Regions from separate parts of the Photorhabdus akhurstii genome, predicted to be linked through region 1. Evidence: predicted binding sites of a transcription regulator. Region 1 holds the regulator's gene; each other region holds the start of a gene.
What was found. The regulator CRP, encoded in region 1, controls carbon source genes, mostly activating them, when cyclic AMP is high. The targets are predictions, from matches to a motif close to ATGTGANNNNNNTCACAT.
Positions count from the first base shown of each region.

Region 1 (11,190 bases):
CACAATGTACCCCATTACTTAAAGTGTAAGATGAAAAGTCAATATATTGCCCATCACCAAACTCTTTTTTCAGGCGTCCTGCGGCTTTTTTCCCTAAATACCTTTCGGTTAATTTTATCGATACCCCTTGTTGATCAGCGCAATATTTTCCTTTTTTATCACAAACCACCCCTTTTTCCGGGAAGAAAATGTTGGCAGTTTTAGTCACAGCCAGCGTGGAGAAGGACAGTAAAAAAAGAGATGCTATAATCAGTTTTGTCTTCATAACAATTACCTTTACTTATTGAATATCAAAATAGAGCCTATGTTTTGTAGGGTATGAGAGTAGGTTGATTGAGGAAAAAATAGCCATCTATTTTGTTATACTATGCTACAAATATTGATGTGCTATGATAGCCGCCCCGTTGTCGCGAGGCCGTTTTACCTGGAGCCATGTTGTGCAGGATAAACAAATTGCAGGAGTGGCAGGGCAACAAATACAGCGATAAAAATGAGTAGGATAGACTCCTATGTTACTAATAATAGATAACTATGATTCTTTTACATATAACTTATATCAATATTTTTGTGAATTGGGTACAGATGTTTTAGTTAAGCGCAATGATGAATTGCAACTTGAAGATATTGAGAGGTTGATGCCTACTCATTTGGTGATTTCCCCAGGCCCTTGTACCCCAAATGAAGCCGGAATTTCTCTGGCGGCGATTTCTCATTTTTCGGATAAATTGCCGATTCTTGGTGTTTGCCTTGGGCATCAGGCAATTGGGCAGGCGTTTGGCGCCAGCGTGGTAAAAGCCAGGGAAGTGATGCATGGAAAAACTTCTGCTATTCACCATAATCAGCAAGGTGTGTTCAAAGGTCTTAACCGGCCATTAACCGCGACGCGTTACCATTCATTGGTGATTGCCGCAGAGACATTACCGGCCTCATTTGAAGTCACCGCATGGAGCCAGCATAATGGCAATGTCGATGAAATTATGGGCATTCGTCATCGCACTCTACCGTTGGAAGGGGTACAGTTCCATCCTGAAAGTATTCTCAGTGAACAAGGTCACCAGTTACTGAGCAACTTTCTGAGATATTAACCAGATATCGATAATTTCTTCATTTATCCACCTTTTTCATTTGCCCATCTTTGATTTTTTATGCATATTCAGTGATTATGATTTCACTTCTGAATGGTGTATATATAAAAAACGGGTGGGAAAATGAAGGGGCATGCCGCAGTAAATAGAAACACATACGATCAAGTTATGTTGCCAATTTATTCACCGGCGCAGTTTATTCCGGTGAGAGGGCAAGGTAGCCGTGTATGGGATCAGCAAGGGAAAGAATATATTGATTTTGCGGGTGGGATTGCTGTTGTGGCTTTGGGCCATTGTCATCCTGCGTTAGTGGATGTCTTGAAGCAGCAAGGGGAGAAACTTTGGCATATCAGTAATATTTTCACCAATGAACCGGCTTTGATTCTGGCGCGGAAACTGATTGATGCTACTTTTGCTGAACGGGTATTTTTTGCCAATTCAGGCGCGGAAGCGAATGAAGCGGCATTTAAACTGGCTCGCCACTATGCAATTACTCGTCACAGCCCCTATAAAACCAAAATTATCGCATTTCATCAGGGTTTTCATGGTCGCACCTTATTTACCGTCTCTGTGGGTGGTCAGCCAAAATATGCTGATGGTTTTGGGCCAAAACCCGCGGATATTATTCATGTGCCTTTTAATGATTTAGACGCAGTTAAGGCCGTCATAGATGACCATACTTGTGCTGTTGTATTGGAGCCTGTTCAGGGAGAAGGGGGAGTTACTCCGGCAGCACCGGCATTTATTCGTGGGTTGCGTGAGCTTTGCGATAAGCATCAGGTATTGTTGGTGTTTGATGAAGTACAAAGTGGGATGGGACGTACCGGTAAACTATTTTCTTATATGCATTATGATGTTACGCCGGACATCATTACCACAGCAAAAGCATTGGGAAATGGCTTTCCTATCAGCGCTATGCTGACGACAGAGAATATTGCTTTGGCGATGACGCCGGGAACTCACGGTACAACTTATGGCGGTAATCCGTTGGCTTGTGCGGTTGCAAATGTTGTTTTTGATATTATCAATACACCAGCGGTTCTGGAGGGAGTTGAAAAACGCCATAATTTGATAGTGAATTTTCTGAATGATATCAATCAGAAATATTCGATATTTGGTGAAATCCGAGGAAAGGGCCTGCTGATTGGCGCGGAACTCAAAGCGCCGTATCAGGGAAAAGCAAAAGATATTCTGCAACTAGCGGCTGACAATGGTTTGATGTTGTTGAGTGCGGGTGGTGATGTATTGCGTTTCACGCCTTCGTTGATTATCAGTGAAGAAGAGATTGCTCAGGGCATGGAACGGCTGGAACAGGCAATTAATCAGATGGTGTAATTAAGTACAAGAAAAATCAGCGCAGGATTATGCGCTGATTAATCAAGCGTTAACGTGTACCGTAGACGACAATAGTTTTACCGTGTGCGGAGATCAAGTTTTGATCTTCTAGCATTTTCAGAATACGACCAACCGTTTCACGGGAACAGCCAACAATCTGACCAATTTCCTGACGCGTGATTTTGATTTGCATTCCGTCCGGGTGGGTCATTGCATCTGGTTGTTTCGCCAGATTCAATAAAGTTTGGGCAATCCGGCCAGTAACATCCAAGAAAGCCAAATTACCGACTTTCTCAGAAGTTGTTTGTAAACGGTTTGCCATTTGGGCAGATAAACGCATCAAAATATCCGGGTTTACCTGAATCAGTTGACGGAATTTTTTATAGGAGATTTCAGCCACTTCACAGGCGCTTTTGGCCCGTACCCAGGCTGTACGCTCTTGCCCCTCTTCAAATAATCCAAGTTCACCAATGAAATCTCCCTGATTTAAATAGGAGAGGATCATCTCTTTGCCTTCTTCATCTTTAATCAAAACCGCAACAGAGCCTTTTACGATGTAGTAAAGCGTCTCTGCTTTTTCGCCTTGATGAATAAGCGTACTTTTAGATGGATATTTATGAATATGGCAGTGTGACAAAAACCATTCAAGAGTCGGGTCTGTTTGTGGCTTGCCGAGAACCATTCGTTTCATCCTCTGTTGTTATCGCTGCCTAAATAACACGAGAATCTAAAAGTTTCTCGTCAGGCTGGCTTATAAAGACACTAGCTTAACATATTAGTTTGTTGAAAAACCGACAGATAAGGGTTTTATATAGGTTATCTGAAATTTGAGTCTTACGTATTGATCTTAACCTATATACTTGGCCCGCTTCTGTTTTTAACACAGGAAAAGGCTTCTGTCTCGTCTTGTATTGTTTCAGCATAATAAACCGCTCATTAGATTGCCAGTTTAATACTGAAAGAGTAGGCTTGGATGCAAAGAACGACTTAAGAGGTATTTATGCAAGCGCGGGTAAAATGGGTTGAAGGATTGTCTCTTTTGGGGGAGTCATCTTCCGGTCATCAGGTCATGATGGATGGTAATGCCGGCGATAAGGCGCCAAGCCCAATGGAAATGGTATTAATGGCAGCCGGTGGTTGCAGTACGATTGATGTAGTTTCTATTTTGCAGAAAGGCAGGTACGACATAAGAGATTGTGAAGTAAAATTAACTTCCCGCCGTCGTGAAGAGGCGCCACGCTTGTTTACTCATATTAATCTGCATTTTATTGTTACGGGTAAGGATTTAGCAGATAAAGCGGTGGAACGCGCCGTCATGTTGTCCGCGGAAAAATATTGCTCTGTTTCATTGATGTTGGGGAAATCGGTTGAAATTACCCACAGTTTTGAAATTAAAGATATAGATTGAAAAATTATTTCTTGGTTGGAAAATAACAACAGGTAACTAATATCTCAGTTACCTGTTTTTTTAACTGAATAATATAAGATGTAAATTTTAAGTGCCGGATTTTCTCGATTTATCTCAGGCGCTGATTAACTAATTTTTCCCCCTTCCAGCAGTCGCTGTACCAATGGCGTCATAATTAGCTCCATTGCTAATCCCATTTTTCCGCCGGGGACCACGATGGTATTAATGCTTGAAACGAATGAGCCTTGTAACATGGCTAACAAGTATGGGAAATCAATTTGAGTCAGATCACGGAAGCGGATGACGATAAAACTTTCATCCAATGATGGAATGGCTTTAGCTGAAAATGGATTGGATGTATCAACGGTGGGGACACGTTGAAAGTTGATATGTGTTCGCGAGAATTGTGGCGTAATGTAGTTGATATAATCATCCATAGAACGCACGACGGAATCCATCACAGCTTCCTGCGAGTGCCCTCGTTCTCCGGTATCGCGGATCAGTTTCTGTATCCATTCAAGGTTGACAATCGGCACGACTCCCACTAGCAGATCAACATGACTGGCAACGTTATGTTGCGGTGTGACAACGCCGCCGTGCAAGCCTTCATAAAACAGCACATCTGTCTGCTTGGGTAAAGATTCCCACGGCGTAAATGTACCGGGGAGCTGGTTGTAAGGGACGGCATCGTCATAGGTATGAAGGTACTTCCGACGGCGGCCTTCACCGGTTTCACCGTAGTCAATCATGGTTTTTTCCAGCATGCCAAAATCATTGGCTTCCGGCCCAAAATAACTGATATGCCTGCCTTGTTCTTTGGCTTTACGGATTGCGGCATCCATTTCAGGGCGAGTGTAGCGGTGGAAACTATCTCCCTCTATCTGTGCCGCACTGATGTTAAGTTGCTGGAAAATCTTACGGAACGCTAAACTGGTGGTGGTGGTTCCGGCGCCGCTGGAGCCGGTAATTGCAATAATCGGATGTTTGGCAGACATACAGTAAACTCCATAATGTTAAGAATGGAACATTTCTTTTGGCACAATATTGATGCTCTCATGCAGTTCAGACCACACCAGCATAACATCTCCCTGTTCCAACTGACGGCGTATGTCAGTGACTTTCTGTTCCAGCGATTTTTCATCTTCGCCATAGTCAGTGCCTTCCCGCAGGATAAAACTCTCTATCAAATTTAACAGAGTTTCTGGCTCCAGTTGTTGCCACGGAATAATCATTGTGGTTGCTCCAGATAAGATGACAGCCAATTTGGGATGCGTTGTTCCAGCCACATTTGTGGTTTCTTCAACGAACCACTGACAAAGCCCACATGTCCACCATATTCTGTCATTTGGTATTCAATATTCTTGGGTAACATTTTGAGATCAGGAACAACTTCCGGTGTCATAAAGGGATCGTCTTTAGCATGAATAATCAGCAGTGGCACAGTAATATCAGGCAGACGCGGCAGAGCGCTACACTGGCGGTAGTAGTCCGCTGCATTTTTAAAGCCGTGGATTCTTGCGGTTACAATTTCATCAAATTCTCGAATATGTTTCAATCTTTTTACCTGAGACAGATTGATGGGGAGGGAACCGGGGTAGCGTAATAATTTACGGGTGGCATTACGTTTCAGGCTATTAAGTAAATAGCGTTCATAAACCTGAGAAAATCCTTTTTCTATCCGAAGGGAACAGGCTGCCAGCATTAAAGGGGCGGAAACAATGACGGCAGCATTGATCTGGGCGTTTGTTTTTTCTTCTGCCAGATAGCAGGCCAACATATTACCGCCGACTGAATAACCTACGGCTGAGGTGGGTGCATCACCGTAAGTCTGTTTTAACCAGTTCAGAAAATAACGGGCATCGCTTGTTTCGCCGGAATGATAGAGACGCTTTTGGCGGTTTGGTTCACCACTGCATCCGCGGAAATGCATGACAACGCCAAGCCAGCCTTTTTCCCGGCAGATATGAAGCAAACCGTGGGCATAGGGGCTGTGGAAACTGCCTTCCAGACCATGAAACAGGATCAGCCGTGGCTTATGTGTTGCGCTGGCGGGATCTTCACTCCACGCCAGATCAACAAAATCGTTATCCGGTAAATTAAGTCGTTGCCAATATGGTTGCAGTTCAGGATACCGCCGCACCAGACGCGGGAGTAGTGTCTGCACATGCGGATTACTGGCTCCGGTTAGAGGACGAAAGATATCAGTCATAATGGTTTCGAGTTAAATTGATTAGTTATCTTGTATGGTGAATAACATACTGATATTTTCTGTGAAAGGGAAACGCCAATATTCAGGATGAAAGGTAACTCTTCATGACAGCAAGCCTGATTTTTTCATTAACGACTTTCTTGTTTATTTCTGTCATTACCCCGGGTCCAAACAACATGTTGCTGACTTCATCGGGCGCTAACTTCGGTTTTACCCGCTCTTTGGGGTTGCTCTTTGGCGTTGTTCTGGGCATGCAGACGATTTTATATCTGGCTGCTTTCGGAATAGCGGCATTGCTGTTGGTCTATCCTGCTATTCACACGGTGATGAAAATAGCAGGTAGCCTCTATTTGCTGTGGTTAGCATGGAAAACAACAACGGCCAGTTACCGGCGTCTGGATACCAAAGACAGCGCTGTTATCAAGCCGGTTCGGTGGTATCAAGGTTGGTTGTTGCAGTTTTTAAATCCGAAAGCCTGGCTGATGGGGGTGGGTGCGGTTGGCAGCTACAGTATTGCCGGTGATCACTACCTCTATTCCATCATCGTGATCAGTATCGCGGTGATGTTTATTAATTTCTTGGGCGGCATGGTGTGGGCGGGTTTTGGTTCATTGATAGGGACGTTACTCCGTAGTCGCAATGCTTGGTTTATTTTCAATATCATGATGGGAGTATTAACGGCAACTTGTGTGCCACTGATTTGGATTGGATAATTCAGACAGTTAATTGCGTTTTTAGTTATAGAAAATACTATTTTATTCTTTTTTACTTTGGCAAATATCTACAATACTTATTCTGATGTACCTCGTCTTTAATTATGACATTGGAGGTGTTTAAGTGGGTAGATCCGCTCTTGTGGTTTATCTTTTTTTTCTGGCGCTCTTGCTATTGGCTCCCGCTGTTCAGGCGAACAGTCAGCAAGTCACGATTGCTTATCAAACTTCACCAGAGCCGGCAAAAGTTGCTCAGTATAACGGCGATTTTGCCCGGCAATCGGGTGCTGATGTTCAATGGCGAAAATTTGACAGTGGTTCCGCTGTGTTGCGAGCGTTAGCTTCTGGTGATGTGCAGATAGGCAATATGGGTTCCAGCCCGTTAGCGGTTGCTGCCAGCCAAAAACTGCCGGTGAAAATTTTTCTCATTGCTTCCCAGTTAGGGCAATCGGAAGCGCTGATTGTTAATCAAAAAATCACTGAACCTTCTCAGCTTATCGGCAAGCGAATTGCTGTTCCTTTCATTTCCACCGCCCACTACAGCCTGTTAGCCGCATTGCATCACTGGCAGATAGATCCAAAGCTGATCCAGATTATTAACCTACAACCACCGGCGATTGTTGCCGCATGGAAGCGCGGTGATATTGATGGCGCTTTTGTCTGGTTACCGGCCGTGAATGAATTAGCTGCAACGGGCCGCGTGCTGACCGATGCAGCGCAAATTGCCCAATGGGGAGCGCCAACGCTGGACGTATGGGTTGTCCGTAATGATTTCGCGGAACAACATCCTGAATTGGTCACCATATTCGTGAAAAGTGTACTGGATGAAAATCAGCGCTATCTGACTTCTCCTGAAACATGGCTGGCAAATAACAAGAATATTGCTGCGGTATCGAGATTGAGTGGCTTGTCGGAAGACAAAATCAGTCAATGGATACTCACCAATCGTTATCTGAATGCTGATCAGCAATTGAATTTATTAAAGTCAGAAATGGCGAAAGTGATTCGTGATACGGCTAGATTTCTGCAACAACAGGGTAAAGTTTCACAGGTTGCTGATAATTATCAGGATTATGTGACGGATAAATTTATCAAGGCGATCATTCCATCGAAAATGGCTGGAGGGAACGATGCTACAAATTAGTGGTTTAACCGCCAGATATCAGGACCAAGAAGTTCTTCGTGATATCAGTTTTGATATGACAGCCGGGCAATTTGTGGTGATCCTAGGGCCATCTGGTTGTGGCAAAACAACCTTGTTAAATCTGATCGCGGGTTTTCTCACCCCTTTCTCCGGTGATATTTGGCTGAATGGTAAACCGGTAACTGGCCCCGGTGTAGAGCGTGGTGTGGTGTTTCAACATGAAGGATTGATGCCGTGGCTGAAGGTACTGGATAACGTGGCTTTGGGGCTGAAATTTGCCGGTGTGCCTAAAAAACAGAGATTGGAGACCGCTCGGCAGATCATTCATCAAGTTGGTTTGAGTGATTATGAAGATAAATATATTTGGCAACTGTCTGGCGGCCAGCGACAGCGGGTGGGTATTGCGCGTGCATTGGCGGTTGAACCTCAACTATTACTGCTGGATGAGCCGTTTGCAGCGCTTGATGCTTATACCAGAGAACAGATGCAGGAACTGTTGCTGACTATTTGGCGTGACAGTAAAAAACAGTGTCTGTTGATTACTCACGATATTGAAGAAGCCATATTTATGGCAACTGATCTCTATTTAATGGGATCTTCACCGGGAAGAATTGTTGAACGGATTACCCTCGACTTTGGCCGACGATTTGCAAATGGAGAATGTAGCCGCAGCATTAAATCTGATCCCAATTTTATTATCTGCCGTGAATATGTGTTGGAACGCGTGTTCAGATACCGGAGGGCTTTGGTATGACTCTTTATCAGGAACAGGAAGCCGGTGTGGTGGCTCTGCTGAAAAATAGTAAAAGACGTTTTAAACCAATTCCTGTCGGGGTGCTATGGCGATTAGTTACCGTTGTTACTTTATTATTTATCTGGTGGCTAGTGACAACATTCGGCTGGATTGAATCCGTATTATTGCCGGCGCCGGGTCAGGTGGTACATCAACTCATAACCGCAGCCAGTGAACAAGGGTTTATGGGGGCGACGTTGTGGCAACATTTGGCAGCCAGTTTGAGCCGAATGTTACTGGCTTTATTAGCCGCGGTAGCTATTGCTATTCCGGTAGGAATAGCAATGGGGCTGAATGAAAAAATCCGAGCGGTGATGGACCCTTTGATTGAGCTGTACCGACCGGTTCCTCCGTTGGCGTATTTACCTTTGATTGTCATCTGGTTTGGGATCGGAGAAACCTCAAAGATTTTACTGATCTGGCTAGCCATTTTTGCGCCGGTGACGTTATCTACCGTGGTGGGGGTACAAAATGTTGAGCAAGTGCGAATAAGGGCGGCACAGGCGTTGGGCGCTAGTCGCTGGCAACTACTGAAACACGTTATTCTTCCTAATGCTTTGCCGGAGCTGTTGACCGGTCTGCGTATCGGGCTTGGTGTTGGCTGGTCGACTTTAGTGGCCGCGGAACTGATTGCCGCCACACAAGGGTTAGGCTTTATGGTGCAATCGGCGGGTGAGTTTCTGGCAACTGACATGGTGGTGGCGGGAATCATTGTAATTGCGTTAATTGCATGTGGCTTGGAGTTGGGATTGCGGGCTATTCAACGTCACTTAATGCCGTGGCATGGGGTAAACAATCATGAATGAACGTCTGAAAATCGTCCCGTTAGGACCTTATATTGGCGCGCTTGTGGAACAGACGAATCTCACTAAGCCGATGACGGATATTCAGTTTGAACAACTGTATCACGCGCTGTTAAAGCATCAGGTATTATTCTTTCGTAATCAACCTATTACGCCAATACAGCAACGTGATTTAGCAGGCCAATTTGGTGATTTACATATTCACCCGGTCTATCCTCATACGCCAGAAAGTGAAGAGATTATTGTTTTGGATACTCATGACAACAATCCGCCGGATAATGATAACTGGCATACGGATGTGACTTTCATTGAAACACCACCGATGGGCGCCATTCTGGCGGCTAAAAAAGTTCCGCCGTTTGGTGGAGATACCTTGTGGTGCAGCGGCATCGCGGCGTTCGAAGCATTGTCAGAGCCTTTCAAAACATTGCTGATAGGGCTTGAGGCGGAACATGATTTCACTAAGTCTTTTCCTGAACATCGGCATCGTGGTTCTAAAGAGCAACATCAGCGCTGGCTAACGGGTAAAGAGAAAAACCCGCCTTTGCTACATCCGGTTGTCAGAACACATCCCGTTTCTGGTCGTTCAGCGCTGTTTGTTAATGAAGGTTTCACTACCCGGATTGTTGGTCTCAGTGATAAGGAGAGTGAAGCGATTTTGAACTTTCTATTTGCCCATGTCACAAAACCTGAATTTCAGGTGCGTTGGCGCTGGCAGGAGAATGACATTGCTATCTGGGATAACCGGGTGACTCAACATTACGCCAACGCGGATTATCTGCCTCAGCGCAGGATTATGCACCGAGCAACGATTCTGGGTGACAAACCGCGTTATTATTATAGAACCAATGAAAAAGTGAGTTAATAGCGAATGAAGGGAGTCATTCACTATCATCAGGTTAAATCGACATTTTTACTGCCAAATAGCAGAGTCATGACAAAACCGCTGATATAAGCAACTGCTAGTCCAGCGGCGTACACGGCCATTCCGACAAAAATACCGCTATTGGAAGTCATTAACGGCAGTGCAACCAATCCCGATGGACCAAAAACCGTATTCAGCCCGACAGGTAATCCTAAATAAGCTACCAAACCGATAAAGAAACCACCGGCGGCGCCACCCAAACAGGCGGTGATAAAAGGTTTAATCCGCGGGAGTGTGACGCCATAAATCAAGGGTTCGCCGATGCCGAGAAAGCCTGGAATAATGGCGCCCTTTATCTGTGTGCGTAGCAGAGAATCTTTTTTCGCCTTGATGTACAGCGCCAGCGCCGCACCAACCTGTCCGCCGCCCGCCATTGCCAGGATTGGGAACAGAGAATTAAAGCCTTGTGCGTCCATTAGTGCGAAATAGACCGGAACAAACCCTTGGTGAACACCAAACATAACCGCGAGTAAAAATAGCCCGGCCAATATCGCCGTACCAAAAGGATTACCGTTAAGGTGAAGGAATAGCCATGACATGCCGCTAAACAGATAACTCCCCAATGGCATGATAATAATAAAGGTGATTGCTCCCACGATTAGCAGCGTAATAGCCGAGGTAAGGATCATATCCAGATTGTCTGGAATAATCTTACGAACCTGCCGTTCTACCCATGCTCCCAGAATAGCGGCGATAAGAACGCCGATAATATTGCCGCGTGGATCGATGCCATAACCAAAGAAAGTGGAAATACCGGAATAAAAACCGCTGGTGG
Region 1 is NZ_CP020335.1:422,390-433,579, forward strand. It holds gene B0X70_RS01805 (YcgJ family protein) at 1-265, opposite strand, end outside; gene B0X70_RS01810 (aminodeoxychorismate synthase component II) at 510-1,085, shown strand; gene argD (bifunctional acetylornithine/succinyldiaminopimelate transaminase) at 1,209-2,420, shown strand; gene crp (cAMP-activated global transcriptional regulator CRP) at 2,470-3,102, opposite strand; gene B0X70_RS01825 (OsmC family protein) at 3,421-3,828, shown strand; gene B0X70_RS01830 (phosphoribulokinase) at 3,954-4,823, opposite strand; gene B0X70_RS01835 (YheU family protein) at 4,842-5,060, opposite strand; gene B0X70_RS01840 (hydrolase) at 5,057-6,037, opposite strand; gene B0X70_RS01845 (LysE family translocator) at 6,142-6,750, shown strand; gene tauA (taurine ABC transporter substrate-binding protein) at 6,875-7,894, shown strand; gene tauB (taurine ABC transporter ATP-binding subunit) at 7,881-8,648, shown strand; gene tauC (taurine ABC transporter permease TauC) at 8,645-9,493, shown strand; gene tauD (taurine dioxygenase) at 9,486-10,355, shown strand; gene murP (PTS N-acetylmuramic acid transporter subunit IIBC) at 10,385-11,190, opposite strand, start outside.

Region 2 (11,190 bases), 2.5 Mb from region 1:
ACCCAGAGCTTGACTGGATGCAGCCTGAAATGTCATTCAGTGAGTTGCTGATGAGTCAGTTGACAACAACCGCGCAAGTTATCGTACCGGAAGCGGTTCAAGCTTGGCTCCCCGCTCCACTGGCGCAGGTGGCTCAGGAAGTGAAACAACAAAGTGAGTTCTATCGCCATCTGAATGATCCACAAAATCGTTATGCATTCTGTTTAAATTGCGGAGATATTCGCTAAACAGCCCATAATAATGCCTGATTCCAGGTAATAACTCGATTAATTTAGCCTGACAAATCCCTGTCAGGCTTTTTTTCTTCTGTAATACTCCTATAATCCAGCTGATCTTTTTATGAGGTACAGTCATGCAGAAGAAGTCTATTTATGTCGTCTATACTGGCGGAACTATTGGGATGCAACACTCATCTCAGGGATACATTCCCGTTTCCGGGCATTTACAGCGTCAATTAACAAAGATGCCCGAATTCCATCGACCGGAAATGCCGACATTCACCATCCGTGAACATCAACCACTGATCGATTCTTCTGATATGACCCCAGAAGACTGGCAGTTTATCGCTGATGATATCCGAGAAAATTACCATGATTATGATGGGTTCGTGATCCTGCATGGTACGGATACAATGGCATTTACGGCATCGGCCCTCTCCTTTATGTTTGAGAATCTGAGTAAGCCAGTCATTGTCACAGGGTCGCAAATCCCACTGGAAGCGCTGCGCTCTGATGGGCAGACAAACTTATTGAACGCGCTTTACCTTGCCGCTAATTACCCGGTTAACGAGGTCAGCCTGTTTTTCAATAATAAACTGTTTCGTGGGAATCGAACCGTCAAAGCACATGCCGACGGTTTCGATGCTTTTGCCTCGCCAAACTGTTCTCCATTAATGGAAGCCGGTATTAACATCAAAACTTTCAATGCTTGCTCTGCCCCTGCCAGTCATGGTGAGTTTATTACTCATCGGATTACCCCTCAGCCAATTGGCGTCATCACCATTTACCCTGGCCTTTCCAGTCAGGTTGTGAATAATATTTTAATGCAGCCGGTTAAGGCTCTCATCCTGCGCTCGTATGGCGTCGGAAACGCACCTCAGCGCCCTGAACTGCTGAAAGAGCTAAAACAGGCAACAGAGAGAGGGATCGTGGTTGTTAATTTGACTCAATGCATTTCTGGCCGAGTAAATATGGAAGGTTATGCAACGGGCCATGCTCTGGCGGAAGCAGGGGTAATCAGCGGCTACGATATGACTTTTGAAGCAACTTTAACCAAGTTGCACTATTTACTCAGTCAACCCTATAGCAATGAAAAAATTCGTTATTTAATGCAACAAAATTTACGTGGTGAATTAAGTTATCCTGATAAATAATCAAGGAAAAAGATGAAAACAGCCCTATTACTTATTGATCTACAGAACGACTTCTGTACCGGCGGCGCTTTAGCCGTAGAAGAGAGTGAACAAGTCATTGTTGCGGCAAATCAGGCAATTGATATTTGTCTGAAACACAATATCAGCATTATTGCCACTCAAGACTGGCATCCGGCTGAACATATGAGCTTCGCAGTAAATTCCGGGCAACAGATCGGTGATATCGGTATATTAAACGGTATTCCACAAGTATGGTGGCCGGTACACTGTGTTCAGGGTCAGCCTGGCGCTGATTTCCATCCACAGCTAAACAAGCAAGCCATTCTCGAAATTTTCCATAAAGGTGAAAATCCACAGATCGATAGCTACAGTGCTTTCTTTGACAACGGTCATCTGAGTAAAACCCGGCTTGATGACTGGTTGCAAACACAGCAAATTGAACGTCTGTTTGTTATCGGTATCGCGACTGATTATTGCGTGAAGTTTACTGTGCTGGATGCGCTGGCATTAGGTTATGAGACTTGGGTCATTACTGATGGTTGCCGGGGGGTTAACCTCAGCCCAAATGATAGCCAATCAGCATTCAAAGAGATAAAAGAGAAAGGCGCTATATTGATAGAACTTGATCAACTAGAAAACGCTCTCCTCTGATATCAATCCAAGGCCAGGCTGAGTTTACACACTCAGCCTTTTCATCACCTACTTGCCAAAGATTATGGCTTGAATGTCGCCACCATTTCAGACTGAAAGATCGCTTTCAGTTCTTGTTTACTCTTCATCACCAACTGACCGTCAGTGCCGATCGTCATATGTTGCGGATCATGGTTATGCCTTGATTGCCATAGCATAATCATTTGCAAACTATGCTCTTTCTGCTCTACCGTTAGAGGCACGCCATCCTGCCATTTACCCAGTTCTACCGCCTGAACCAAGCGTTGATATATTTCTGGTGTCATTACAGATAACAGATCATCCAGTTCCATTGATATTTCCTCATTATTTTCCAGAATTAGCTGAAACGATTTTTTGCGTAAATTAAGATTATGTCCGCAATCATAAAAACGATTAACCTACTGTTTTTTCGCCTGTATTTTCATCAGTAAAGCTTAATGCAGCCGAGTTGATGCAAAAACGTTCTCCTGTCGGTTGCGGGCCATCAGGGAACACATGCCCCAAATGAGCGTTGCAATGACCGCAACGTACCTCAATACGGTGCATATTGTGACTATTATCATCAAGATACTTCACCGCATCATGAGTAACAGGCTGGTAAAAACTCGGCCAGCCACAACCAGAATCAAATTTAGTATCGGACATAAATAACAGCTGCTCGCAACATAAACAATGATACATGCCACTTTTCTTATTATGCAGCAATTTCCCTGAGAATGGCGGCTCTGTCCCGGCATTCTGGGTTACATGACGCTGAATATCAGTAAGTTCTTTACAAAGGGAAACATCAGGATTCTTAGCCATAACGACCACCTTAATAATAAGACTCATGTTCTCAATAAAATTGATTAATAATAACAAAAAATTAACATCACATCAGTGGAATTTATTTTAAGTGGTTAACTGAATCTGTCTATACCCTATGGATTTCAAGATGAATCGCGACGGCAAGGGAGCGAATCCCCGGGAGCATAGCGAGCTATGTGACCGGGGTGAGTGAGCGCGGCCAACAAAGAGGCAACTTGAAAGATAACGGGTAATCCTACTATTTGTGATGTGACTCGCATATCTAACTAATTAACTTTCAATATCTGTCTACGCCTTGATAATGATGGGCGGCTCGATTGCCAGTACCCTATGGCAAGCGTCTAAATGGTGAACTCAAAGCTAATGTTTTTCAGCTATTGACACGATTCCGCTTGACGGCTGGCAAGGTTTTGGTAACTTTAGTAATAATTTTTAATTCACTAAAAAATAGCTGGTGGAACACTATGACTATCAAAGTAGGTATCAACGGTTTTGGTCGTATTGGCCGTATTGTTTTCCGTGCCGCACAAGAACGCTCAGACATCGAAATCGTTGCAATCAACGATTTGCTGGACGCCGAATACATGGCTTACATGCTGAAATACGATTCAACTCACGGTCGCTTCAACGGCACTGTTGAAGTAAAAGACGGCCACCTGATTGTTAACGGCAAAACTATCCGCGTTACAGCAGAAAGAGATCCAGCTAACCTGAAATGGAATGAAGTGGGTGTTGATGTTGTTGCAGAAGCAACAGGTATCTTCCTGACTGACGAAACCGCCCGTAAGCACATTGCCGCTGGTGCGAAAAAAGTTGTTCTGACCGGCCCGTCCAAAGATGACACGCCTATGTTTGTTATGGGTGTTAACCACAAAACTTATGCAGGCCAAGACATCGTTTCTAATGCTTCCTGCACCACTAACTGTCTGGCCCCGCTGGCTAAAGTTATCAATGATAAATTCGGCATTGTTGAAGGTCTGATGACCACTGTTCACGCAACAACGGCAACTCAGAAAACTGTTGACGGTCCTTCTGCGAAAGATTGGCGTGGTGGTCGTGGCGCCGCTCAAAATATCATCCCATCATCTACCGGTGCGGCTAAAGCGGTGGGTAAAGTTATCCCTGAACTGAACGGTAAACTGACTGGCATGGCTTTCCGCGTTCCTACTCCTAACGTATCGGTTGTCGACCTGACTGTGCGTCTGGAAAAACCAGCCACTTATCAACAAATCTGTGATGCAATCAAAGATGCTGCGGAAGGTGAACTGAAAGGCGTTCTGGGTTACACCGAAGATGACGTCGTATCCAACGATTTCAATGGCGAAAAACTGACTTCTGTATTTGACGCCAAAGCAGGTATCGCTCTGAACGACAACTTTGTGAAATTGGTTTCTTGGTATGACAACGAAACCGGTTACTCTAACAAAGTTCTGGATCTGATTGCTCACATCGCCAAATAACTGAGTAATCTCCTTGCCTGAAAAGAGCTGCCCTTCCCCGGCAGCTCTTTTGTTTCAATCTGTATACAACATGCGTTATTCTTGGGCCTTGCCATCGCCCAACTTTGATTCACAAGGTTATACGGATGAACGACAGAATCTTTTCATTACCGGTCGCAGAACAAATTTCTCCAGCGATTAGTCAACGAAATATAGACGGTTTCCCATTGATAGTCGTCGATCATCCTAAGGTTCGTGGCGCAATCAGTCTGCAAGGGGCACATCTCATCGCCTGGCAACCCAGTGGTGAGGAACCGGGGTTGTGGTTAAGCAGGAAAACCATATTTGCAGCAGGTACTGCTATCCGCGGTGGTATTCCTATTTGTTGGCCTTGGTTTGGTTCCTCAAGAGCGCCAAGTCACGGGTTTGCCAGAATTCTTCCCTGGGAATTTAGCGCACATAATGAACATGAAAATGGCGTCATACTCACTTTTACGCTGAGAGACAATGAATATACCCATAAATTGTGGCCTTATGATTTTACCTTGATTGCCCGGTTCAAACTGTGTGAAACCTGTGAAGTGGAACTGGAAACCTATGGTGATTATCAAGCAACCTGTGCCCTACACACTTATCTGAATATTGGCGATATTAATCAAATTTCAGTCAGTGGCTTAGGTAAACATTTTATTGATACGGTTGCCGATAAAGAGCAATACACAACAACAGAGGATCTTATTTTCAACGGTCGTACCGATCATATTTATACCGAGCCAGAAGATTTTAATCTGATAAGGGATAAATCGCTGAAACGAACCATTGAAATTCACCATTATCATCACAGTGATGTTGTATGCTGGAATCCCGGCGCCCAACTATCGAACGGAATGAAAGATATGTGCAATGAAGGTTATAAGAATATGGTTTGTGTAGAAACAGCTCGTATCAATAAACCATTGATCTCTAAAGATGATAGTCCAGCCCATATTTCGGTTCTAATCCGTTGCCGGAAAGATTACCAGTAAATATCTCTCTCATTTAAATCAAAAAGACTGAATACTATTTAGTGAATTCAGTCTCTATTCGATATTATCGCAGTGAGTAATTAAAAACTATATGTAACACCTGTCCAAACAATACTTGAATATGACTTATTAACCATCGGACTATCTTTAATTTCACTTGGTAAACGCTCAACACGTCCCATCATAAATGCAGACCATTCCTGGTTAAATTTATAATTGGCAGATAATTCCACATAGGGAGTCCAACTATCATCTGGCGTATATTTTTCTAGTCCGCTACGGCGCGATTCATTATCTTTGATACCATACTCATAACGATTTTGTTTTTTACTATTCCAAACCACGCCTAATCCCGGTTGTAATGACCAATCATCACTTTTAAATTCGTACAAATAAGCCAGGTCAATCCTTATACCTTTACTTTTACTCAACGTATCCGCGGCAAAAGAGCTACGCAACGTCCCCCAATCTTCAATATGACGATAGCTAAAACCGCCCATCATAGTATCATCACGACGATCCAGCTTTTTCATCTGCTTATCTTCATTATCTTTTGGGCGGAAACTTTGAGGATAGTAATAGACATCTAAAGATAACTGATCTTTTGGTTGATTCCACAAATAGTACCCGGCGGCTAAAGTATGAAAATAGAAATTGTCACTTTCATAATTAACCATTGGAACAAACAACACTTTATCTTTATTCTTCACACCTTTATAAGGTGATGCCTCAGCCAAAACAGAAGCGCCAATTGACCACTGCCCTGCATAAGCTAAAGATGAAGACAGGCAAAAAGTGACGACTGTGGCTAAAATTTTAGCTTTGTTGATCATGATTAACTATTTCCTTTAAAACAATTATACAATTAGCTATATCAAGTGTAAGAGATCATTTCCCTCATTTTCAAGTAATAATGTCCTATTTTTCTTAAAGAGCACAATATGTTTACTGCCCATCCAATTTTGCTGGCGAGAATAGATAGATTGTACAAAACAAAAATATATTAATTTGACGAAAGCGGTAACTTATTTCCTGTAATAATACCCGTCGTTAACTACTATTTGACACTCTGTCTGGTATTTAACGACATAGCATTTAACGACATAGAGATACCGGGACCCGATTTGCCAATGCACACAATAATTCATAGCCAATCGTCCCGGAAATCTCGGCCACATCATCCACCGGCAAATTTTGCCCCCATAATTCAACAGGACTACCAATTTGAGCCTGCGGACAAGGCGTTAAATCCACCGACAACATATCCATTGATACTGTGCCTAATACTTGAGTCCTAACACCATCGACAATAATCGGCGTCCCCGTCATTACACGACGGGGATAACCATCAGCATAGCCACAGGCAACTGTACCTACTCGCATAGGACCCGGTGCTGTATATTCACTACCATAACCAATTTTGTCTCCTGCTTTGAGATCCTGAATGGCAATAATTTCACTTTGCAGGCTCATCACTGCTTTCAACCCAATATCGGCAATATCTTTCCACTTTCCACTCGGTGAGGCGCCATACAGCACAATCCCGGGACGTACCCAATCTCGATGAGTTTGTGGATACCACAAAGAAGCGGCTGAATTAGCCAGACATTGAGAAATATCCAATCCATGACTGACCGAATTAATAACGTTAAGTTGTTCAGCAACGCTAATCTCCTTATTATCCTTATCCGCATTCGCAAAATGTGACATTAATGTTATTTGCCCAATTTGCCGGATACGCTTTGCCGATGATAAAACCGTTCTATATTGATCCGCAGGAAATCCCAATCGATTCATACCGCTATTGAGTTTGAGATAAATATCGATTGGCTTACTTAAATTGGCCATCTCTATTGCTTTCAGTTGCCAATGACTATGTACTACCGTTATTAACCGATATTCATCAATTATCGACAAGTCTTCAGGTTTAAAAAATCCTTCCAATAGCAAAATTGGCCCCTGCCAACCCTGCTCCCGTAATAAAATCGCCTCATTAAAATCAAGTAAAGCAAATCCATCAGCCTGATCGAGATATTGCCATATGCGACTCAAACCATGCCCATAAGCATTTGCTTTAACAACAGCCCAGATTTTACTATTACCGACCTTATTACGAATAATCGCCAGATTATTTCCCAATGCATCAAGATGAATCGTTGCCGAAATCGGACGTGGCATATTCTATTAGCCTCTTAGTTCAGTGTGTAATTGGTGGCTAAATGGTGCCAATTTTGTATTAAAACCATTAACATAACGAAATACTGATAAATCATCAGACGCAATGGCGGGCTTTTTACCCGAAATAATATCAGCCAGTAATTGACTGGAACCACATGCCATTGTCCATCCCAATGTACCATGCCCTGTATTTAGGTAGAGATTGTGATATTCAGTCGGGCCAACAATTGGGGTGCCATCTGGCGTCATTGGGCGTAATCCCGTCCAAAAACGGGTCTGAGTAATATCGCCTCCGCCGGGATAAAGGTCTTGTACCACCATTTTTAATGTTTCATAACGTGCTTTAAGCAGATCCAAATTGAAGCCTACAACTTCTGCCATTCCGCCCACACGAATACGGTTATCAAACCGGGTAATCGCAATTTTGTATGTTTCATCCAATGCAGTAGATACCGGAGCCCGTTCTGCATCGACAACAGGCATCGTTAATGAATAACCTTTCAGTGGATATACGGGAATTTTGACAAAACCTTTCAGCAATTCAGTGGAATAGGCACCCATCGCGACAACATAGCTGTCTGCTGTCATAACGTCATCTTCGCATTGGACGCCGGTAATCCGCTGCCCTTCCACCAATAACTGTTTGATCTGCTTATTAAACAGAAACGTTACCCCTGCCGCTTCTGCCATTTTCGCCAACTCTTTGGTAAAAAGCTGACAATCACCCGTTTCGTCGTTCGGTAATTGCAAGCCCCCCGCCAACTTGTGAGCGACATGCGCTAACGCTGGCTCTACTGTCGCCAGTTTATCCGCCGTTAATAAATTGTAAGGAACGCCTTCCTGTTCAAGAACAGCTATGTCATTCACGGCATTATCAAACTGTTTATTCGTACGGAATAACTGAAGCGTGCCCTTTTGACGCCCTTCATATTGAATACCGGTATCTGCCCTCAACTGTTTGATACAATCACGGCTGTACTCTGCCAGTCGCACCATTCTGCTCTTATTTATCGCATAGTGACTGGCATCGCAATTACGCAACATCTGCCACATCCAGCGTAACTGAAACAGCGATCCATCAGGACGAATAGCCAACGGAGCATGGCGTTGAAACATCCATTTAATGGCTTTCAATGGAATGCCCGGCGCTCCCCACGGGGTCGCGTATCCCGGCGAGATCTGCCCGGCATTAGCCGCACTGGTTTCCTCAGCAGCGCTTCCCTGGCGATCAATGACAGTGACTTCATGACCTTGCTGTACCAAATACCAGGCACTGGTTACACCAATCACACCACTACCTAAAACAAGGATTTTCATCATAGCCCTCGGATGATTTAAAATTTTAGGCAAGCATAATATGCTGTTTATAAAAAACCAATATAGAACAATCATCGGTCACGTCAATAATCTACATTTATGATTTAGGTCACAATTAGATTACATTTATGCAACAGTCTTATTTGTGATTAACACATAACCAAATTATAAAAATTAATATTAAAATCATAAAATTAAGATAATAATTACAATATGAATCACATGCTAATTATTTCATATCAAGTCATTATTCTGAGTTTTTCGGCAAAAAAAGCGAATCAATTAAACAACCACAAGATACCAATAACCATCAATTAATCGAAATAAAAATTCAAATAAAAACCCAATATTTAGAATAATATTCTAAAATAGAGACATTAACGATTGGCTTGAAATTGAGTGAGAAAGAAACAAAACTCCCGGTACAGAGCATGCTGCACCGGGCCAACTCAAAATAATTTTGATTTGAAACTAATAGATTGGATAAAGCCTGAGATTAAGTAAGAATATTAACGAGATATCAGCGACAATTCAGATAAATCACCAGGCATTGTACTTTGCATACTGTGCCAAATGACGCCACTCTCTTTACCATAGTTACGAACACATTCCATGACTTTATCGTAGGATTTATCGCGGCATAATATCACCAGTTGCTGATAAAAATTCAGCGCCAATTTACGCGCTTCAGGATTAGAGAAGTAATAACGCCCCACACGGGTATATAGCCCTCTCAACCCATTGATAATCAGGCCGTAAATTGGGTTGCCCGAAGCGAAAGCCAAACCACGGAAAATATCATAATCCAGCGAGCTAAATGACTCCGAACTATCTTCCACTTTCTCTTTTTCTGCCAATACTTCCAATGACTTACCCGGATTATGCCTAAAAGCCGTGCGAATAAATATCGCCGCGATATTCGTTCTCACCGCCAGTAGGTTATCAATCAACTCAGGAACACGATCGTGATCAAGACGGGCCAGAGTCTCTAAGATATTAAGACCCGATGTTTCCCAAAAGTTATTTACTTTTGTTGGTTTGCCATGCTGAATAGTTAACCAACCATCGCGTGCCAAACGCTGCAATACTTCACGCAGGGTGGTCCTTGTTACACCAATTAACTCAGATAATTCACGTTCTGCCGGAAGAATGGAACCAGGAGGAAAACGGCCGTTCCATATACTCTCAATAATATACTCTTCCGCAAAACCTGCGGGACTTTGAGCCTTAATGACCATATTTTTGTTATTCCAACGTGATTTTTTCAACTAATAATAGATGAAATTATATCAGAATACGCAACTTCAATATAGCTATGTAGTCTAGAAAGCGTAAAGACGGTCATAAAAACAAGCGTACTCATGCTTAACTATGACTCGTTTCCCTTAAAATATTCTGTATTAAAGCGTACTATTGTTTAAAGAACACAATCTTACGAATTTAGAGGAACTTTAATTGCAATGGAAACCAGTATCCTAAAAACAACAGTAAAAAACTTTCTCGGCAACTCGCCAGATTGGTATAAGCTAGCTATCATCACTTTTCTCATCACCAACCCATTGATATTCTTCTTTATTAACCCATTTGTCGCAGGCTGGCTGCTTGTTATCGAATTTATATTCACTTTAGCAATGGCGCTTAAATGTTACCCATTACAACCGGGTGGCTTGTTGGCAATTGAAGCGGTCATCATCGGTATGACCTCGCCTCAACAAGTGGGTCATGAAATTGCTAATAATTTGGAAGTTATACTGTTGCTGATATTTATGGTGGCGGGAATTTACTTTATGAAGCAATTACTATTATTCGCTTTCACTAAACTCCTGCTCTCCATAAAATCTAAGCGCATGCTTGCCTTGGCATTCTGTCTGGCTAGCGCATTCCTGTCAGCATTTCTTGACGCGCTGACAGTTATTGCCGTGGTTATTAGTGTCTCCCTTGGCTTCTATTCCATCTACAACAACTTTATTACCGATCAACATGATGTCATTAATTCTAAACATGACGATCACATTGACACAGCAAAAAAGAAACAAACGCTTGAACAATTTCGTGCTTTTTTGCGCAGCCTGATGATGCATGCCGGTTTAGGTACTGCCCTCGGCGGTGTGATGACAATGGTAGGAGAACCGCAAAATCTGATTATCGCCAAAAACGTTAATTGGGATTTTGTCACCTTCTTTATTCGCATGGCTCCGGTTACCTTGCCTGTCTTTATTTGCGGGCTGTTAGTCTGTTTTCTGGTCGAACACTTTAAGCTATTCGGTTATGGCGCAGAATTGCCAGAACGCGTCCGGCAGGTATTGGAAGATTACGACAAGAAAACCAGCGCAAAACGCACTCGTAAAGAAAAAGCGCAACTTATTACTCAAGCGCTGAT
Region 2 is NZ_CP020335.1:2,941,895-2,953,084, forward strand. It holds gene sppA (signal peptide peptidase SppA) at 1-227, shown strand, start outside; gene ansA (asparaginase) at 353-1,372, shown strand; gene pncA (bifunctional nicotinamidase/pyrazinamidase) at 1,385-2,023, shown strand; gene B0X70_RS12845 (YeaC family protein) at 2,086-2,355, opposite strand; gene msrB (peptide-methionine (R)-S-oxide reductase MsrB) at 2,438-2,848, opposite strand; gene gapA (glyceraldehyde-3-phosphate dehydrogenase) at 3,316-4,311, shown strand; gene B0X70_RS12860 (D-hexose-6-phosphate mutarotase) at 4,437-5,315, shown strand; gene B0X70_RS12865 (MipA/OmpV family protein) at 5,396-6,148, opposite strand; gene dadX (catabolic alanine racemase DadX) at 6,411-7,493, opposite strand; gene B0X70_RS12875 (D-amino acid dehydrogenase) at 7,500-8,810, opposite strand; gene fadR (fatty acid metabolism transcriptional regulator FadR) at 9,320-10,048, opposite strand; gene nhaB (sodium/proton antiporter NhaB) at 10,271-11,190, shown strand, end outside.
Region 2: gapA (glyceraldehyde-3-phosphate dehydrogenase) is a predicted target of CRP. The motif match lies at 3,094-3,111, and genes of this name have one in related genera.

Region 3 (11,190 bases), 970 kb from region 1:
GCAAAGTTTTTATGAAAAAAAATCCACTGAATTTTGCGACTTATACCACTCGTGAATTATGGCTGGCATCTTTTGCCGGAGTTCGTGGAGCAATCACGCTTGCTGGCGCACTGTCTGTACCTCTGTTTCTGGCGGATGGTTCGCCATTCCCGGCCCGTTATCAGCTTATCTTTATTGCTGCGGGAGTCATTCTGTTCTCGTTGTTAATTGGCGTTCTCTCTTTGCCATTCCTGTTACGGGGCATTCAAGCTTCTGATAAAGAGGCAGATGTCAGTGAGGTACGAGTGGCGCGGGCAGCGATGGCGGAAGTGGCGATTGTTAGTATGAATAAGATGGAAGAGCGTCTTTCTGCTAGTCCCGAAGAGCAATTGGATGCTGAGGTTATTACTGAAGTTGCTTCCAGGGTAATTGGTTATTTGCGTCGCCGTACTGTGGGGCAGGATGAGATAGAACATAACTTGCTAGTGGAAGATTTGGAACGTCGTTTTCGTCTGACCGCATTGAGGGCAGAGCGTGGTGAGTTGTATCATCTGCGTGCAACCAGAAAAATCAGTAATGAGACATTGCAAACCTTACTGCATGATTTGGATTTACTGGAAGCTCTGCTGGTACAGAAAGAGCACTGATATCTTGTAGTTTGTTGGTGGTTACGACAATCTTGCGAATCACTTTATTCAGCCTGATCGGTGAATATCTCACTTGTCAGGTTGATAGCTGATTTGTGGTGTTTACTCGTGTCTGGCTGGTGGCATGAGTTTTTGCATCATAGATACCGGAACCCCCTGGCAATAATGAATAATACGTTGGTTCCGGTGGAATGGTTGGTAAAATTTACCATTGGAGGGAGTTTGGTTGCTGCGTTGTTCTGGGGTCATCGACGTTTAATTTTGCAATTCCTTTTACGAATGGCAGATTATCCATCGCGTGTTGACGAGCGGAATGGATAAATGCGTCAGTTTCAGGCTGATACTGCTCGCCTTCACGAACGGCAGCGTACAGTCTGCTCCATAAACCTTCTCCCAGTGTTTTAGTTACCACTAACCCTTGCCTTTCAAATGTCTCAACAACCCAATGTGGCAGGGCTGCGATTCCCATGCGGGCAGCGACCATTTGGATCAGTAACAGCGTGTTATCCACATTTTTCAACGTAGGGGCAACCCCCGCAGGTTGCAAGAAACGCCGCCAGATATCGAATCGCTGACGCTGAACGGGGTAGATCATCAAGGTTTCATCAATTAAATCTTTTGGCTGAATGTGCAATTTATTTGCCAGAGGGTGATCCGGAGCGACAACCAGTTTGACCTCATAATCAAATAGCGGTGTGTAGTGCAAATGACTCTCCGGGAGAATATCTGATGTTAAAACGACATCCAATTCCCGTTGCAGTAATGCTGGCTGTGGATCAAAAGTAACGCCGGATTTGAAATCCACATTGACTTGGGGCCAGGTTTCTCGGAAATGCTTGAGTGCCGGTGTCAGCCATTGAATACAACTATGGCATTCAATGGCGATACGTAGATTTGTTTGGCCCGGCTCTTTACATTCGCGGAGTGCATTTTGAACCAGAGGAAGCACTTGTTCTGCTAGTCGTAATAAAATTTCACCCTGTGGCGTGAAGCGAAGCGGTTGACTTTTACGGATGAACAACCGGAAGCCAAGGCGATGTTCAAGATCGCTGAACTGATGAGACAAAGCGGATTGTGTTTGATGCAGATGATTGGCTGCCGCTGCTAATGAACCGCAATGACTCAATGATTGTAGTGTTTTTAGATGTTTTATTTCGATCATGAGAAACCTTCAGGATGATAATGAATAAATTGCGCTTGTGGTTTATACCTTACCTGTTGATTATGGATGTGTAAACATCTAGACGGCTAAAAATGACGGGATAATGAAATGACGATTATTAATCACACACTTGGCTTTCCACGTATCGGTTTGAAAAGAGAACTCAAAAAGGCTCAGGAGAACTATTGGGCAGGGAAAATTTCTCAGCAAGAATTATTGGAAACTGGCCGAGAGTTACGTGCCCGTCACTGGGAACAACAAAAGCAGGCTGGTGTTGATTTAGTGCCGGTTGGTGATTTCGCTTGGTATGATCATGTTCTAACCACTAGTTTACTGCTCGGTAATGTGCCGCCGCGTCACCAGAATCCAGATGGCACGATTGATCTAGATACACTGTTCCGTATTGCTCGCGGTCGTGCGCCGACGGGTGAACCTGCCGCCGCCGCGGAAATGACTAAATGGTTTAATACTAACTACCACTATATCGTGCCGGAATTTCAGCAAGGGCAGGAATTTAAACTGAGTTGGACTCAGTTATTAGAAGAAGTAGATGAAGCGTTGGCTCTGGGTCATCAAGTGAAACCAGTTTTACTGGGGCCGGTAACTTACCTGTGGCTGGGTAAAGTGAAAGGTCAGGTATTTGATCGTCTCTCTTTATTGAAAGATATTCTTCCTGTTTATCAGCAAGTATTAGCTGAGTTAGCTAGACGTGGTATCGAGTGGGTTCAGATTGATGAACCTGCGTTGGTACTGGAACTGCCAGCAGAGTGGTTAGCCGCTTATCCGGTTGCTTATCAGGCGCTTCAAGGACAGGTTAAATTATTGCTGACTACCTATTTCGATAGCGTTGGTCACAATCTAGAAACGATCAAATCCTTGCCGGTACAAGGGCTGCATGTGGATCTGGTTGCTGGTCAAGATGATATCGCGCAACTGAATGAGTCATTGCCAAAAGAGTGGGTGCTTTCCCTTGGTGTGATTAATGGTCGTAATGTATGGCGTGCTGATTTAACCGCTAAACATCAGTTGATTAAGCCATTGGTAGATAGCCGTACATTGTGGATTGGTTCTTCCTGTTCTCTTCTGCACAGTCCTATTGATCTGAATGATGAGACTGCGCTTGATGCCGAGGTGAAAAGCTGGTTTGCGTTCGCATTGCAGAAATGTGAAGAGTTAGCCTTGCTGGCTGCGGCATTGAATCAGCCAGAAGGCGGTAAACAAGCGGAATTGGATGCTTACAGTGCGCCAATCCGCGCCCGTCGTGAATCTAAACGGGTAAATAATCAGGCTGTTACTGAACGCCTTGCGGCAATTAATCCACAGGACAGCGAGCGTAATCAGCCATACCCACAGCGTGCGGAAATACAGCGTCAGCGCTATAACTTGCCATTGTGGCCGACAACAACCATTGGATCGTTCCCACAAACGACGGAAATTCGTGGTTTGCGTTTGGATTTCAAAAAAGGCCGGGTAGATGGCGCCAGCTATCGCACCAATATCTGTGAACATATTAAGCAGGCAATTAACGAACAGGAACGTCTAGGGTTAGATGTATTGGTTCATGGCGAAGCTGAACGTAACGACATGGTGGAATACTTCGGTGAACACCTCGACGGTTTTGTCTTTACGCAAAATGGTTGGGTTCAGAGCTATGGTTCCCGTTGTGTTAAGCCACCGGTGATTATTGGCGACGTCAGCCGTCCTGAAGCTATCACGGTAGAATGGGCTAAATATGCTCAATCACTAACGGAGAAACCTGTCAAAGGGATGTTAACCGGTCCGGTGACAATTCTCTGCTGGTCATTCCCAAGGGAGGATGTCAGCCGCGAGACGATTGCTAAGCAGATTGCATTGGCGCTGCGTGATGAAGTGGACGATTTGCAAGAAGCGGGTATTGGTATCATCCAGATCGATGAGCCAGCATTGCGGGAAGGTTTACCACTGCGCCGGGAAGAGTGGCAGGCTTATCTTGATTGGGCAGTAGAGGCATTTAAATTGAATGCTGCAATTGCTAAAGATGACACACAGATTCACACTCATATGTGTTATTGCGAGTTCAATGACATCATGCCTTCCATCGCAGCATTAGATGCGGACGTGATTACCATTGAAACTTCCCGTTCAGATATGGAGTTGTTGGATTCATTCGAAAACTTCTCTTATCCGAATGAGATCGGGCCGGGTGTTTATGACATTCATTCACCTAACGTACCTAGTGTTGAATGGATTGAAGCACTGCTACGTAAAGCGGCTGATCGTATTCCGGTCGAACGCTTGTGGGTTAACCCGGATTGTGGTTTGAAAACCCGAGGTTGGACTGAAACTCGCCAGTCACTGGCAAACATGGTACAAGCGGCGAAACGTCTTCGTGAATCAGTGAAATAACTCATCCAACAATTTGCCTGTCACCTTTAATTGGTGATAGGCATTTTTCATAAAATAATCTTTTTTTCTTGCAGTAGTGCATAGTGATGCGAGCTTAGCCGGGATCTTTTCTATTACCAAACTTTTAGTAACTTATATATGCCATATTGGTATTTGTAAAAGTACATTTTATTAACAAAATAACTCGGGTATTAACAAGATGGAAGCATTGTAATAGAAACTTAATAATTAAAGAGAGGATTATATGGATGTTAATAAGTTGCAAGGTAAGAAAAGTAGCTCTCGAAGAAATTTTTTGAAAAGTAGCGCTGCTATTACGGCGACTGCTGCGCTTGCTCCGATGAGTTTAGCTCGTGCGGAAGCAAAATTATCATCACAACATGGAATAGGCATATGTACGCTTGCGCCAGAGCAGATATCAGGGCCATATTTCCGAAATGACAAAATTGTAAGAAGGGATATTACTGATTCAGAATTAGGAATACCTTTTTTATTGAAAATTACTGTCATGGATGAAAAAACATGTAAACCCGTTGATAATTTATTTGTTGATATCTGGCATTGTAATAGTCGGGGGAAATATTCCGGTTGGACTTATATCAGTCCCGATGTAGTACCTAACGTTGCGGGAATAGCTTCTGCCAATAGAACTGATGATAAAAGTTTTCTAAGAGGAGCTCAACCATCGGATAAAAATGGGATAGTTCATTTTACGACTATTTATCCTGGGTTTTATGCTGGTAGAGCAACTCATATTCATATTGGAATTAGAAAATTGAGCACAAATGTAACTGACAAAGAGCATTTTGCTTTTGTTGGTCAGATGTATTTTCCAGAAGAGATCAATACAGAGGTTTATAAATATGATCTGTATTCAAAACGGAGGGTAATCAGAACTAAAAATAATGAGGATACATATTTTAAAAATATGAATGGTCATCTTTCAGAAATAAAAGTAACAAAAATAGACGAATCTGATATTAACCGTGGGATACTAGGTGAAATAATTCTATCAATAGACTTGGATAATATATCTAATTTCATAACTAAAGATGATTTATATTCCCATACGGTATGACCGGTTTTATTGAATAAACTAAATTTCAATGTAATAACATTCGAAATTATAAAATAACCTATGTAAATGGTGTGCTGATTAATAATTTAATAAAGTATCAGGTACTTGATATTTGCATACGGATATTGTGCAGGCACAGAGAGGATTATCTTTACTGTTTGATTGATATTATCAGTAGAGCATACTGTCTGTGCCTGTCATTTTCTCAGAGGAAAACTTTCAGTCCCACAAGCGGAATATCAAATTAATGAGTTGCGCCTCCATTAACGGTGATATCTTCACTGTTTTTTAATGCTTCATCGATAGCAATTTCCAGTGCGGTTATAACTGTTTCTAGGGCCATGCTCGGAGCACCTGAATACCGAACTGCTTGTTCAGGCAGATAAGGAATATGGATAAATCCACCGCGTATTTCAGGATTGGAGCATGCTAAATGATGCAACAAGCCGTACATGGCGTGGTTACAAACAAAAGTGCCTGCGGTTTGTGAAATGGAGGCAGGGATTCCTGCTTCACGCAAACCCTTGACTATCGCATTGATCGGTAACGTGGCGAAGTAGGCGGCAGGGCCTGTTGTGACTATGGGGGTATTGATAGGTTGATTGCCTTGATTATCAGGAATACTAGCGTCATTGATATTAATTGCCACGCGTTCCACGGTAATATTTGGTCTACCGCCTGCCTGTCCCACGGCAATGACCAGATTAGGCTGTACATCATCAATAGCAGCATACAGACAGGCTAGGGAGACGTCGAACACACATGGAAGCTGACGCGCTTCAACGCGGGCTCCACATAATTCTCGTCCCTGTAATTGTTTGGCTGCTTCCCAGGATGGATTAATCGTTTCTTTGTCGAAAGGCTCGAAACCTGTAATTAAAACTGTTTTTTGTGTCGTCATCGATAGTGCCCTTAATTATGATAGAAAGAGTCTAATATATCTATACCCGTCATCTTTCAAGCTGCCTCTTTGTTGGCTGCACTCACTCACCCCGGTCACATAGTTACCTATGCTCCCGGGGATTCGCTCCCTTGCCGTCGCGATCCATCTTGAAATCCATAGGGTATAAACAATATGCATTCTATAAAAAGATAACTGTGATATTTATATTTGGTAATTGTTTTATTTTTGTTGAAAATATAATTGTAATATATTGGTAAATAAGCAAGAAAATTGTTTATTAGTTATGGAAGTAAAATACAGTTAATTTTTTAATATGTTCATCATAAGAAAAAGTTATTTTTAAAATATCCAAGATTATTGCGTTGTTGATTTATAAATGTTAGGAGAATATTTTAATAACGACAGTGACTTATATTTGGTTAAGTTGATAGTTTGTTGTAAGTATTTTTTTATGTCCGGGTGGTGAAACGATAATTTTTTCTTTATTGATGGGATGGATATTAGCCTCTATTAACTCTCAGGGAGAAAATATTTCAATGAGATAATCCGTGATATATTTCTCTCAGCATGTTTTATATATAAAAATAACTAAACAATGGATTGTTTTTTCCATAATACAAACCTAATTCCAGTTAGTTTGTGGGTGGAAGAAAACACCCTGTTTTTTACCCATCTCATGTCTATTTTGTGATTTACATCTCAAAATAATGTATGTTTTTCTTTTTTATATTACTTTGAAGTGACATTTATCACTAAAAGATGTCTAAATGCTCAATACAGTAGATCCCAACTAATTTCATTATAAATTCTTCTTGCTGAGGAGTCTGATATGTCTGATGTATTTCACTTAGGTCTGACCAAAAACGACCTACAAGGCGCAACTTTAGCTATTGTTCCGGGTGATCCGAAACGTGTAGAAAAAATCGCAAGATTGATGGATAATCCAGTTCATCTTGCTTCTTTACGTGAATTTACGTCATGGAGGGCAGAAATTGATGGTAAAGCTGTCATTGTGTGCTCTACGGGTATCGGTGGCCCATCAACTTCTATCGCTGTTGAAGAATTAGCGCAATTGGGTGTGCGTACTTTTTTGCGTATCGGCACAACAGGTGCAATTCAGGAAAATATCAATGTTGGTGATGTGTTGGTGACTACTGCGGCTGTTCGTTTGGATGGTGCTAGTCTGCATTTTGCTCCGATGGAATTCCCGGCGGTTGCCGATTTTGAATGCACGACTGCTTTGTACGAAGCAGCAAAAGATTTAGGTGCAACGGTACATGTGGGGGTAACGGCTTCTTCCGATACTTTTTATCCTGGTCAGGAACGTTACGATACCTATTCTGGCCGTGTTGTGAGCCGTTTCAAAGGTTCAATGGCTGAATGGCAGGCGATGGGGGTCATGAATTATGAAATGGAATCGGCAACTTTATTAACAATGTGTGCAAGCCAAGGACTGCGTGCGGGGATGGTTGCCGGTGTTATTGTTAACCGTACTCAGCAGGAGATTCCTAATGTTGAATTACTTGAGAAAACAGAAAGTAACGCATTAGGGATTGTAGTAGAAGCTGCTCGCCGTTTGTTGTAAATCATACTTTTTGGGCCGGAGTATTCCGGCTCACTCTTATTTTAAAGAGAAATCTGTTAATGTCTTAACACCTAACAATTAATTAAGAGTCATCATGATCACAACATCTTTATTGCATCCATCAGTGCTTCCACTCAATGGAGGGATTAATTTTCGTGATTTAGGCGGTAAAAAAGTCGCGAATGGTGGAAAAATCAAATCAGGTTTACTTTTCCGTTCTGGTTCTCTGGATCGCTTAACAGAAAAAGACCTATCTTTCCTGGCAAATAAAAATCTCTTTCAAATCATAGATTATCGTGATATCAGTGAAGTAGAGGATAAGCCTGATTTGGTATGGAATGGCGCTAATTATTATCACGCTCCGGCCAACCCCTTATCTGATGAAGTGAATGCGAATTTGGAAAAATTAGCGTCAGAGATGTTGGAACAATTTAATCCTCAGGCATTTATGTTCCGTCTTTATGAATTATTGCCTCTAAAAAACTCGGCCTATAAGACATTGGTTAAGTTACTGCAACAACCGGAAAAAGGGGGAATCGTCCAGCATTGTGCGGTGGGTAAAGACAGAACCGGTGTAGGCTCTGCTCTAGTATTATTTGCATTGGGGGCTGATTTGGATACGGTAATGGAGGATTATTTAGTGACTCACTCTACTCTGGCTCCTTATCGTGAATATTTGTTAAATGAGCATGCGAAAACTATGAGTGACGATGTGGTTGATAAATTCGCTTATGTTTATTCCGTGAGAGAAGAGTTTTTAATGACGGCATTAAACAGTATTAATCAGCATTATGGCAGTGTAGATATATGGCTGGAGAAAGATCTTGGCCTTGATTTTGCTGTTCGTAAGAAATTACAAGATTATTTCCTTGAATAAAAAGTTGGTTTAATTCTGGTTAATGCAGCGGTGGTTAAATTGAATATGGTATTACCCGTTATCTTTCAAGTTGCCTCTTTGTTGGCTGCGCTCGCTCACCCCAGTCACATAGTTCGCTATGCTTCCGGGGATTCATTCCCTTGCCGTCGCGATGCATCTTGAAATCCATAGGGTATATTAATCAGTATAGGAATATGAATTTGAGTCTTCATGAAATAGTTGATCTGGTGATCGCTTTTGTTAAAGCTCATGATACCTGGATCATGCCGATTGTTTTCTTGCTCGCTTTTGGTGAATCTCTGGCTTTTTTCTCCTTGTTATTACCTGCAACGATAATATTGCTTGGATTGGGGGCATTAATAGGTGAAAGTGGCCTTAATTTCTGGCCAATTTGGTTGGCAGCCGCAGCGGGGGCTTTTTTGGGCGATTGGGTATCTTATATTGTAGGCGCCCATTTTAAAGGTGATGTTGGTAAAATTTGGCCGATTTCCCGTAAACCGCAATTACTGACACGAGTACACCATTTCTTTGAACGTTGGGGTATCTGGAGCATTTTCTTCGGGCGATTCTTTGGGCCATTCCGGGCAATTGTGCCATTGGTCGCGGGTATTTGTGCCATGCCATTGCGTTATTTCCAGATAGCGAATATCTGTTCCGCACTTATCTGGTCTTTTGGCGTATTAGCTCCAGGCGCGTTTGGTTTGCAATGGTTAGTGAAATGGGTGAGTTAATTGGGAGCGGCTTCGCAGACTGAACCATCTGTATAAATCATTCTGGACATCTATACAGTGACAATTTAGTTTATCTGGTCTAAGCATTAGATAGAGGAAGTACCGGTGGGTATCCAGTTGTTATATACGTTGATAGGTACACTTGGCGGCCTGTTGGGCGGTGGTATTCTTGTTTGGTTCTCCGTTCATCAACGTATTCAACAGCAAGAGCTGGAGTTACGGAAATTGGATAGCCAGCTTGCCGTTGCTAATGAGAAACTTGAACAATCCGCTTATTGGCGGGTTGAATGTGAACAATTGAACCAGGAATTGCGGGCTCAGAGAGAAGTCAATAGCGTGCAAGAATCTGAACTGCGGGAAGTGACGACACGCTTGGAAGAGAGTCGCTTTGCGGCTGAAGAGAAACAGCGGTTGCTGATCAACAGTGAACTACGTTTGAATACGCAATTTGAGAATTTGGCTAACCGTATTTTTGAACAAACGGGTCGCCGTACTGATGAACAAAATCGGCAGAGTCTCAATACGCTTTTAGCGCCATTTCGCGAACAGCTTGATGGCCTTCATCGGCAGGTACAGGAGAGTTTTGGTCAGGAAGCCCGTGAACGTCATACTCTTGCACATGAAATCCGTAATTTACAGCAACTGAATGTCCAGATGGCGCAGGAAGCTATCAATCTGACGAATGCCCTTAAAGGTAATAATAAAATTCAGGGAGATTGGGGCGAAGTTGTGTTATCCCGTATTCTGGAAGCCTCTGGTTTACGAGAAGGGCATGAATTTTGTACTCAGGTAAGTATCAAGGTAGAGGGTAACCGCCGTTTCCAACCCGATGTTATTGTTCATTTGCCACAAGGGAAAGATGTGGTCATTGATGCCAAAATGTCGCTGGTCGCTTATGAGCGTTATTTCAACAGTGGCGATCGGCATCAGCAGGAGTTAGCCCTTCAAGAACATATCGACTCAATTAAAGGCCATATTCGTGGTTTGAGCCGCAAAGATTACCAACAGTTGCCTGGGCTGAAATCGTTGGACTATGTATTGATGTTTATTCCGGTTGAACCCGCTTATCTGGTTGCGCTTAACAAGGCGCCTGAGTTGCTTGATGAAGCACTTAAATACAATATTATGCTAGTTAGTCCATCAACATTGTTGGTTGCTGTACGTACTATTAATAACTTGTGGCGCTATGAGTATCAAAGCCAAAATGCGCGTTTAATCGCCGATAAGGCTGCCCGTATGTACGATAAAATGCGTTTGTTTGTCGATGACATGCAAGGTTTGGGGCAAAGTTTGGATAAGGCTCAACTTAATTATCGACTGGCAATGAAAAAGCTGATTGAGGGACGTGGCAACCTGATAAGTCAGGCAGAGAGTTTTCGTAATTTAGGTGTTGAGGTGAAACGGCCGATTGATTCCGAACTGGTTGATAAGGCCAGTCAACCATTCTGTGCTAATGATTAATACCAGGATGGGGTTTTACCTGAAAGGCTGATACACTTTTATAACGCTTTGAATAAAAAATGGGCAAATAACATGGTAGACCACACGAAACAAACCACACATTTTGGTTTCCGTACTGTAGCAAAGGATGAAAAAGCAGGCATGGTGGCTGATGTGTTTCATTCTGTTGCGACAAAATACGATTTAATGAATGATTTAATGTCGTTTGGCATCCATCGTATCTGGAAGCGTGTGGCTATTGATGCCAGTGGTGTGCGCAGAGGTCAGAGGATACTTGATTTAGCGGGTGGTACCGGCGATCTGACTGCTAAATTTTCTCGTATAGTTGGTGAAAAAGGCGAAGTTGTTCTTGCTGATATCAATGAATCTATGTTGAAAGTT
Region 3 is NZ_CP020335.1:5,176,825-5,188,014, reverse strand. It holds gene B0X70_RS22235 (Na+/H+ antiporter) at 1-626, shown strand, start outside; gene metR (HTH-type transcriptional regulator MetR) at 832-1,788, opposite strand; gene metE (5-methyltetrahydropteroyltriglutamate--homocysteine S-methyltransferase) at 1,897-4,173, shown strand; gene B0X70_RS22220 (intradiol ring-cleavage dioxygenase) at 4,418-5,251, shown strand; gene pcp (pyroglutamyl-peptidase I) at 5,496-6,152, opposite strand; gene udp (uridine phosphorylase) at 6,985-7,740, shown strand; gene B0X70_RS22205 (tyrosine-protein phosphatase) at 7,835-8,617, shown strand; gene B0X70_RS22200 (DedA family protein) at 8,812-9,348, shown strand; gene rmuC (DNA recombination protein RmuC) at 9,514-10,809, shown strand; gene ubiE (bifunctional demethylmenaquinone methyltransferase/2-methoxy-6-polyprenyl-1,4-benzoquinol methylase UbiE) at 10,882-11,190, shown strand, end outside.
Region 3: udp (uridine phosphorylase) is a predicted target of CRP. The motif match lies at 6,841-6,858, and genes of this name have one in related genera.